4 regions of the Methylomusa anaerophila genome follow, and region 4 is predicted to be linked to each of the others. Evidence: riboswitches for the same ligand, from Rfam matches in the RefSeq annotation. Region 4 holds a riboswitch; each other region holds the start of a gene.

Region 1 (2,201 bases), 2.2 Mb from region 4:
CCATGAACATATGCCTCAACTTTAAATCCGGCAGCGGTCAGTATGCTTTTCGCCGAATCTTTTTCATCGCCGGCCATATCATTGGTGGCATGATCCCCGGCAACCAGCATAAGCGGCATCAGGGTGACTTTTTTAATTTTGTTGGCTTTCAACTGTCCAATTATATCTTCTAACGCCGGGCATCCTTCAACCGTATACACAAAAACATTGTTTACGCCTGCCTGACTGAGTTTATATTGCAGCGCGGCATAAGCGGCACTGCCGGGATGAACTCCGCCATGACCCATGAGCACTACCGCTTCCTGATTTTTTAATTGCGGAAATTGAGTTTTGACGGCTTGGAAGGCCTTCATATAATCATCCGGTTTATCTCCCTGCCCCAGATAGTACAAAATGGGCCTGCCCAAAACTATATTATCAAAAGCTTTTGCCTTTTGGTATGTTTGCACTGCTTCCTTGACCATGTCAAACTCTTCCCCTGGGGAAATATGCAGCGGCTGCACTATGACTTCCTTGTAACCTTCAGCCTGCAACCGGTCCAGCGCCTGTTTCTCGTTTTCAACTTTGATACCATCCCGTTCCGCGAGCGTTTTGATAATAATGCGGGAGGTAAAAGCCCGCCGGACTTCGTAGTCCGGAAATGCTTGCTGAATTTTCTTTTCCACTGCTTCAATCGTCAGTTTTCTGGTTTCCGGGAAAGTAGTACCGAAACTTACAACTAAAATTGCTTTTTTAGTCGGCTGTGGCGCCGCCTGAACGGAACTCATCAGGCCAAAAAGTCCAAACGTCGTAAGGGTGATCAATAAAATTGCACTGAACAGCTTAGTTTTCATGATTTTAGTCTCCTTTTTTGTTTTGTATGGTAAAGCAAAAGAATTAAGCCAGTCCGGTTTCACCTCCCAACAAAGATATATATGAATATGGAATAATTGTAAAAGGGAAAGGTCCGTCAAAGGACCTGTGCGCTATACGCGCAACAGAATTATAATTAATATTCTCAAAGAGAAGGGAGAACGGAATCAAACAGAGAAAAATCCCGGCTTGCTGCGGGAGAAAAGATAACAGCGCAAAGCTAATAAAAAATCCTGGACCCATAGGCCAGGAGTGATCAGCGTATAAAGCCGGCTTTAAGCAAAAATCCCGGAACACCAGGTGCTCCGGGAAGAAAAACAGCAGCTTTATGCCGTAATCCCCTCCCCATACCTCGTGGGTAAATAATGGTGATTGTCAGACAGGCAGTTCTCCTGACTCTGGATCATGGCTTACTTAAACCTTCCCAAGACTTACGTCTCAGTGGCATATCTTAAGCTTGCTCCCCATTACAGTGGCGGGACCGCACCGGCTTTTAACCGGACTTCCCTATTAAGCCCATTGGGCACCTGTCTCATGTATATGAAGTTAGTGAACTCTTATAATTCAGTTTATAAGACAATCAGCTGCTTGTCAATACTTTGATAATAAGATTTGTTACTATTGCAAATATTTACTGGTTATAATCCCCCGGCCCATAGTCAGGCTGTACGAATATACTGCCGGCGTCTTTGTCAACACTTTTTTAAGGAGTTATTTGAATATGGTGAGTTGGGTCTGCAACCATCTCACCGATAACGGCCGCTACCGGGACCCGGGCCTGTTCTGCAGAAATTCCAGGTTTTTGACTCCCACTTCTACCATCACCTCGGCGGCAGTCTTGTTTAAGGTGCCCATAACTTCAACCGCCTGGTCGATCGTCTCCTGAGACACGGCGCCGCGCTTAATAGCGGTAGTGATGATCCCGATGCCTAAAGGCTTAGTCAGAACCAGGACATCTCCCGGTTTAGCCGCTGAATTGATGACTACTTTTTATTGTTGCCGGCAGCTTGCGAGTTTATGGACTATTTGCGTGGAGGAAACACCGCCTGGCACCGTGACTTCTTACAAACTAACCTCTGATTCCTTCCATTCGACTACGTATTGTTCCAATACCTTGCGCAATTCATGCCCGATCTTGGCATAGGCATCATCATCCAGGTTGGCCAGTGATACTCTGACGGACCAGGTCGGCCCGTGAAAGCCGCCGCCATGCAACAATACAATGGAAGAATTTTGGGCTAAGCGAAAAAGGATGTCAACAGGTTCATATCTTCGCTGTAAGAAATCCGTAAATTCCCTGCCGTAGTTATGATTAGACCACTCCTCCAAATCAAATTGAGTATAATAAT
Region 2 (2,201 bases), 340 kb from region 4:
CCGGATGTTGGGGTTGCCGCTGCTGGTAGTGTCCGTTTTGTTGCTGACTTCCGGTTTGATATGGGTGCTTATAGTGCCGTCCGCATGGATGGTGGGCGTCACTTCCAGTTTGATGCCCACTTCCACGTAGGTGACCGTGGTGATGGTCGTGCCGCTGGAAATCTGCGTACTTTCCACCGCCAGCTTGTCGCCGATGAGAATTTGCGCCGTCTGTCCGTCCAAAGCGGCAATCCGCGGGCTGGCCAGCAGCCGGCCTTTTTTGGTTTCCACCAGATGGCGAATCGTGGCCGAAACATTGACGCCGTATTCCTCATGGTTGGGAATGCCCAGCCCGAGGCGAAAAGAACTGCCGTCGGTCGTCGCCGCGCCCGGCAAGGCGGTGACCGGCCCCCAGTCGATGCCGATTTTTCTGGCATCGTCCCGCGATACCTCGATCGCTTCGGCTTCAAAAATAACCTGCTTCGGCGCGACATCAATCCTGGCCAGCATGTCCTTAACCATGGCGCAGTCCTCCTCGCTGCCGACCGCCACCAGCATGCCGTTAATAATTTCCGCCCTGACCCGGTTATCCGGAAATAAAGCGGCAAGCATCGCTTTCACTTGCTCGGCCTTTACGTATTCCAGCTTGATGACCAGCGGCGACAGCCCGGTATTTGCCGGCAGGCCGGGGTCGGGGGCCGGCAGGTCGAAGGCAGGCTGCGGCGCGGCCGCCGGAGCCTGATCCGGCGGGTTGGCCGGCGGATCAGCGGGATTCGCCGCCGGCGCCTGCCCCGGCGTACTGTCCGGGCCGCCGGCTGGCGCCGCACCGGCAGCGGCCGGCGGCGGTCCGTCATTCACCGCGTCGGTCGAAGCGGCAACCGGCAGCGTAAAAATAAGCAATCCCGCAATCAAGGCAGCAACCGCGGTTTTTCGGTATTGTCGCAAAAACATTTTCTCGCCTCGTTTCTCTAAGAAGCAGACAGTTATCGAATAGGGCCGGCCCTGCGCCAAAGCAAAAGAGCCAGTACAACAGTACCAGCTCCTTTTACAAACACCGGACCGCCGTATAGCCAATGTTTTGATTTTTCGCGTTGTTTTTAGACCTGATTGCACGCCGGTCAGGGCCGGGTCCTGATAGCCCTGGATGGTTGGTGCTGCCCGCCTGCCCGATTAAGAGATCCTTCCTTTCCCGGGCGAATAAATCCCACAAAAAGCAAAAAACTCCCTCACGGGAGGTACGTACGCTAGACTGGCGGGACAGGCCTGACGGCCGGCCGTTCCGTAATCTCCTCCCTGTCGCTCGCAGGTCAAATGGCGATTGCCGGACAGGCAGTTCTCCTGACTCCGGTTCATCGCTTCCCCGCGCCTTCCCAAAGCAGGCCGCTTCAGTGGCAACTAGGCGAGATTGCTCCCCGTTACAGTGGCGGGACCGTGCCGGCATCACACCGGTCTTCCCTATTAAGCCCCCAAGGGCACCTATCCCGTATTTTCCTTTTCTGCTTCTTATGATATCTTAGGATAAATATAGCGTAAATCCCTCATATGAGGTATTTGGTGGATAATTATGCACAATTGTCAAAAAAAAATTGTCTGCCATTACGGATAAGGCTGGTATTGGAGAGTGTCAGAGACGGGGTTCTTGACAACTATTGTGCTTTTAAGTGAGTCACAGAACCGTCCCTATGCCACTCACGTTTGCCGCTCATTTGTTCTATTTCGTCCTGTTTGTGCCTGTGGCGGTATGTAACTTATGAAATATTTGTACTTTTGAAAATAAGCAGTGGATAAGCAGTTTTTTATAAAGACTTCCGGCATTTCCGTATGGGTTTTTGCTATTCACTAATTTCTATCAAACTATCAATGAAAGCATTCATGAATGTGATAAAAGTTTGAGCATTGTTTAATTGTTGCAAAGTCTCTTCCCTGCTAACAATATAAAAATCATCATAATCAGTCTTATTCCTTACCCTGAAAGCATTGGCCAGCATCTGGTAATAATTCGTTTCAACCCTTTTACTAGCAATATACTGCTGATTAAAATAGCCTAAAATACTTGAATGTTTTTTAGAATCAAAACTATCTATAGCCAATAATGCTCTAGTTGCATGAAACATCGCATAATATGACCGGTTAATTGAGTTTGCTAGCCGACTTTCTTCAAAAGCATCCTGAGCATCCGCAAGACATTCCTTCGCCTTTAACATACGATACTTAGACAACTC
Region 3 (2,201 bases), 1.9 Mb from region 4:
GGCACTTTTCCATTGCCTGGACATCTAAGGGTTTTATCTGAGTAATTACGTCTTCCAACATTAATATATCCTCCTCAATATCCTCCTAAGAATTAAGAATTCAGATCCAAGTTATGCAACACTTTAATTGCCACATTTAGCATATCTACTACTACTGAAGCCCCGATGGCTTCCCCCAGACGCACCCCCATATCCAGGCAGGCTTTCAGATTGAGCAATTTTAGAGCAATAATATGCGCCGGCTCACCGGATAAGTGAGAAGCAAGCATATATTCCTTGCTCAAGGGATGAATGGCATTGGCAATTAATGCCGCCGCCGTGGTGTTAAGACCGTCAATGACAACAGCACAGTGGTTGGCTGCCGATCCGAGAACAACACCGGCCAAGGCGCCGATCTCAAAACCGCCTACCTTGGACAATACGTCTATTCCGTCCGCGGCATCCGGCTTGTTTACGGTTAGGGCGCGGCGGACGACATCGATTTTCACCTTCAGCCGGCTGTCGGATATGCCTGTGCCCCGGCCGGTGACCTGTTCGGGCGCAAGTCCGGTAAAAGCGGCGACAATAGCTGCACTGGCGGTAGTATTGCCGATTCCCATTTCACCAAGGCTAAAACAGGTATAACCCTGCCGGACCCGGTCGTTCACAATTTCGATTCCTGTTTCTATGGCCTGGATAGCCTGCTCACGCGTCATAGCCGGTCCCTGGGTAAAGTCCTGGGTGCCGTAGGCAATTTTGCGGTGCCACAGCCCGGCAACATGGGATAAATCGCCGGCCACTCCCATGTCCGCCACTACCATGTTCGCCCGGCAAAAATTGGCGAAAGCATTGGCACTGCCGCCTTTGGCCAGCAGATAGTTGGCAGTCATCTGCAGCGTTGTTTCCACCGGATAAGCACTGATCCCGTGTTTGGCGACCCCATGGTCGGCGGAAGTTATAACCATGCAGTTGCGTACCAATTCCGGCTGTGATTGCCGCAGTATGCCCGCATACTGTCTTACCATGCCCTCCAGGCGGCCAAGACTTCCTTTTGGCTTTATCTGGCTGTCCAACCGGGCTTGTACCTCTTCCATTACGACTGTGTCCGGAGCAGAAATTTTTGACAGTGTCTCTGGTAATATACCCATAACTTATTCCAACCCCCATTTTTTGCTTATTTATTCTGGTGTTCAGAACATTCAGAACCTTATAGCCAAATTTAAAAAATAAAAGGCTTCTTTGGATATTATCCAAAAAAGCCTTCTTTTCCATGAAGAACTTTGTTAAAACGGATAAAGGCAGGTCTCCTGGCTCCCGGTTCATTGACTGTTTACGCCTTCCCCTTGCGAGTGGCCTTGTAAAGTCTTCCCGGTACAGTGGCGGGCCCGCGCTAGCGGCATAAGCATCATGCCTAGACTTCCCTATTATCCTCCAGTCGGCTGGAGGCACCTTTTCCGTGAATAATATGTAATTTGTAACTATTATAACAGAGCCGTAGCAGTTACGTCAAGCCAGGCTGAAACCAATATATATTGCACTATTTATATGATGATGAAGTGTTTGAACGTACCTATGAACTTACTCCAGAATACGGCATACTGCTTTCAGTGATAACGAAAAGTAGCGCGCATTTTCAGCAGTGGCTTGAGGTTCTCCCTTTTTATAGTAATATAAAGATAGAAGGAGTAGAATTTTATGCCAGGTGATTGCACTGGCTAAATATCGGTTGGGTAAAGCTAAGACAGTATCAAAACGCTGTCCGTTTTATTAAGATGATAGAAGATGTTCTGGGTAGCATACTGAAGGAAAATGACCAATCCTAAAGGAGGATTGAAGGCTAAGAATCGTCTTTGCTATGGCAAAGCTGGAAATGCAAAGAACTTGCGAATTTCGCAGGTTCTTTGCATTAGAAAGGTTTTATTATAAAAAAAGCAGAAAGTCTCTCTAGTTTAACCCGGCCTGTATTTTTTCGTTAACGACAACAGACCACTGTTTACCCGGATAAGCATTGTATCCTTTAGTGTGGGCAAAACCCCATATTTGTGTTTTTCCGTTTGCCTCCTTTTCTAACGTATAACCGTACATTTCACCGGCAATGGCTTTGCCGACGGCTTCCAGGTGCTGTAGGCTGGTAGATAAAATACCGGCGCGGTTTTTAGATGCAATTACAAGGCCGTCTTTATTCACAACGAAAATATCACCGGTACTGCCAATTCTGGCTG
Region 4 (2,201 bases):
AGCAGTTCATAGCCGGGAGGATTATCCGCGGTTTTACCCGTTTCCCTGGTTATGACGAAGAGCGACTGCAAATCAATCAACGCCTCAATCACGGCTGCCCCGTTGTTCATATAATACGTTTTTATAACCTGGCTGTTATCCTGCGAGCCTGTATCCGGATCGCACTGGTCGCTGCTGAACACCGGCAGCGCATTACACCCTTGCGCCGCCAGCTCGCTGACAATGGCATCAATGACCTCCATGTTCCGGCTTATCCAGGCGTGGCGGTAAAACAGCACGCCTACCGTCGGCCGGTCCGGGCGGTAACCGGGACAATTCATCCGGTAATCGGCCGCACTCTCATAAATGCGGTCACTGCCGGGATAATAAACTCCCTGCCAGGGGACATTCACCGGTTCCGGTACGGCTATATCGGCTCCCAGAACCGCTTTTTGGATATAGCGGACGGCATTCCGGGTGTTTTCCCGGCCGCCGTAAGTTAAATACCGCTGCACGGTCAGCGCGATTTCCGGTTTGACCGTATTGTAAACGGCAATACCCGGATCATAGCCAAAAGCCACTGCCGGCTTTTCCCGTACGATGGCAAGAACTTCAGCCGATATTTTTTCCCATACCTTGTCGGCAGGCGGCGACAAGAGCAGAACATCCGCCTGTTCCTTCAGATACCGGAAAAAATCCCCCTGAAAATCCGGATTCTCCAGATCCCAGGTACCGCACATTTTCAACTCCAGGCCGGGGATTTCCCCCGCAGCCTCCAGCAATGCCGGCATGTAACCCGTTAATACAATGGCTCCGATTTTCATGCACACATCCTCCCCGTTTTATAAAAATATAAAGTATACGCTAAACAGTCAAAGGCCGCCGCCACTGAAACTAAATGGTGGCAGTCACATTCTCTCAATCGCTTAGTTAGAAAATATATTCCATGCCGACGCGAATATTTCTGCCGGGAGCACTCCACCATTGTTCAACCGGAGTTGAGCTCCAGTTATAACGCGCGTTAGAGTGCTCCGCGTAGAATTTGTCAAAGATATTATTCACTTTCACAAAGGCTTTAATGGCTTTGCCGGCCTGATAGTTCAGACCAATATCCCATACCCAGTAGGTGGTGGCCGGAAAGAAACTGGCTGCCGCATCCGGTGTTTGCGGACCAAAGACGGAAAACGCGAATACAGAAACCATTGCTACGACCATTTTTTCCCTGAATAATCTTTTTTTCATAAGAAAAAAAATTCCCCCATTTAATTAAAATAGACAAAAACCTTTCTCTAACGCACGAGAAAGGTTTTTAGTATTACAAATATGCTAACCCTGCCAACGCTTGCCTGGCAAAGTTAACCTTGTTAATACCTCACTTACCATCCCATCGCTCGTAGGATTCTTGGTAAATAGAAAATAGGCAGTTCTCCTGGCTTTGGTTCATCGCTTCTCCACGCCTTCCCAGGAATATTTCCCAGTGACGTTTTGTGGACTTGCTCCCCATTACAGTGGCGGGACCGCATCGGCGCTGCACCGATTTCCCTATTAAGCCTTGCGGCACCTATTTCTCAAGACTATTCAATTAAAAACCAAAAGCAATCAGCATAATAAATCCTGCTTAATCAATAGGGTAAACTATATACCGGTCATATTGTCAAGCCATTTTTTACCTTTCTTTATTCTTTATTCACCTGACACGGAAATATGGCAATCAGCCGGCTGGGCAAAATCTTTGCCATAGGCTGCCAGCGCAATTTCCTGGATTCCGAAAACAATATCCTGGGAAACATTATACATATAGCCTTCTCGCGGCATATACAGCCTTTTCTCTTTAATTGCGGTTAAGGTTTGCAAAGAAGGATCCTCCAAAAATTCTCTGTAAAAGGATTCCACATCATAAGTTCCATGATCATTATACATGGGCAGGATCAAAATGTCGGGATTTATTGCTATCAGCCGCTCCTTGGCCAACACCTGTCCATTCTTGATCCCGGCTGCCCCCGCTCCGTTGATAACGCCCGCATAGCCGCACATGTCATCAAAAGGACTGCCAATGCCGCCGTAAGAAGTCATTAGGGAAATCAAAACAACCGTTTTCCTTTTTTCCAAGGGAATTTTGTCAACTTTATTCTTAATTTCCCGTAGTTTTTCATCCATTTGGGCAATGATTTGGCTGCCTTTATTTTCTTCCCCGATGGCCTTGGCCAGCAGCCGGACCGTTT

What was found. Region 4 has a riboswitch for cobalamin ahead of MAMMFC1_RS12400 (TonB-dependent receptor). Riboswitches for the same ligand answer to the same signal wherever they lie in the genome.
Region 1: it holds a riboswitch for cobalamin, as region 4 does, so the genes downstream of both, MAMMFC1_RS00525 (sirohydrochlorin cobaltochelatase) here and MAMMFC1_RS12400 (TonB-dependent receptor) in region 4, are expected to answer to the same signal.
Region 2: it holds a riboswitch for cobalamin, as region 4 does, so the genes downstream of both, MAMMFC1_RS10820 (type II secretion system protein GspD) here and MAMMFC1_RS12400 (TonB-dependent receptor) in region 4, are expected to answer to the same signal.
Region 3: it holds a riboswitch for cobalamin, as region 4 does, so the genes downstream of both, cobT (nicotinate-nucleotide--dimethylbenzimidazole phosphoribosyltransferase) here and MAMMFC1_RS12400 (TonB-dependent receptor) in region 4, are expected to answer to the same signal.

Annotation. Positions count from the first base shown of each region.
Region 1 is NZ_AP018449.1:149,728-151,928, forward strand. Features, by position in the region: gene MAMMFC1_RS00525 (sirohydrochlorin cobaltochelatase) at 1-833, opposite strand, end outside; cobalamin riboswitch at 1,218-1,398, opposite strand; partial or broken gene MAMMFC1_RS22545 (selenide, water dikinase SelD) at 1,657-1,842, opposite strand; gene aspD (aspartate 4-decarboxylase) at 1,915-2,201, opposite strand, start outside.
Region 2 is NZ_AP018449.1:2,394,344-2,396,544, reverse strand. Features, by position in the region: gene MAMMFC1_RS10820 (type II secretion system protein GspD) at 1-1,092, opposite strand, end outside; cobalamin riboswitch at 1,291-1,474, opposite strand; gene MAMMFC1_RS10815 (HEPN domain-containing protein) at 1,812-2,201, opposite strand, start outside.
Region 3 is NZ_AP018449.1:817,075-819,275, reverse strand. Features, by position in the region: gene cobT (nicotinate-nucleotide--dimethylbenzimidazole phosphoribosyltransferase) at 1-61, opposite strand, end outside; gene cobT (nicotinate-nucleotide--dimethylbenzimidazole phosphoribosyltransferase) at 93-1,127, opposite strand; cobalamin riboswitch at 1,260-1,446, opposite strand; gene MAMMFC1_RS22580 (cache domain-containing protein) at 1,924-2,201, opposite strand, start outside.
Region 4 is NZ_AP018449.1:2,735,213-2,737,413, reverse strand. Features, by position in the region: gene MAMMFC1_RS22690 (cobaltochelatase subunit CobN) at 1-803, opposite strand, end outside; gene MAMMFC1_RS12400 (TonB-dependent receptor) at 910-1,221, opposite strand; cobalamin riboswitch at 1,382-1,559, opposite strand; gene MAMMFC1_RS12395 (ABC transporter substrate-binding protein) at 1,663-2,201, opposite strand, start outside.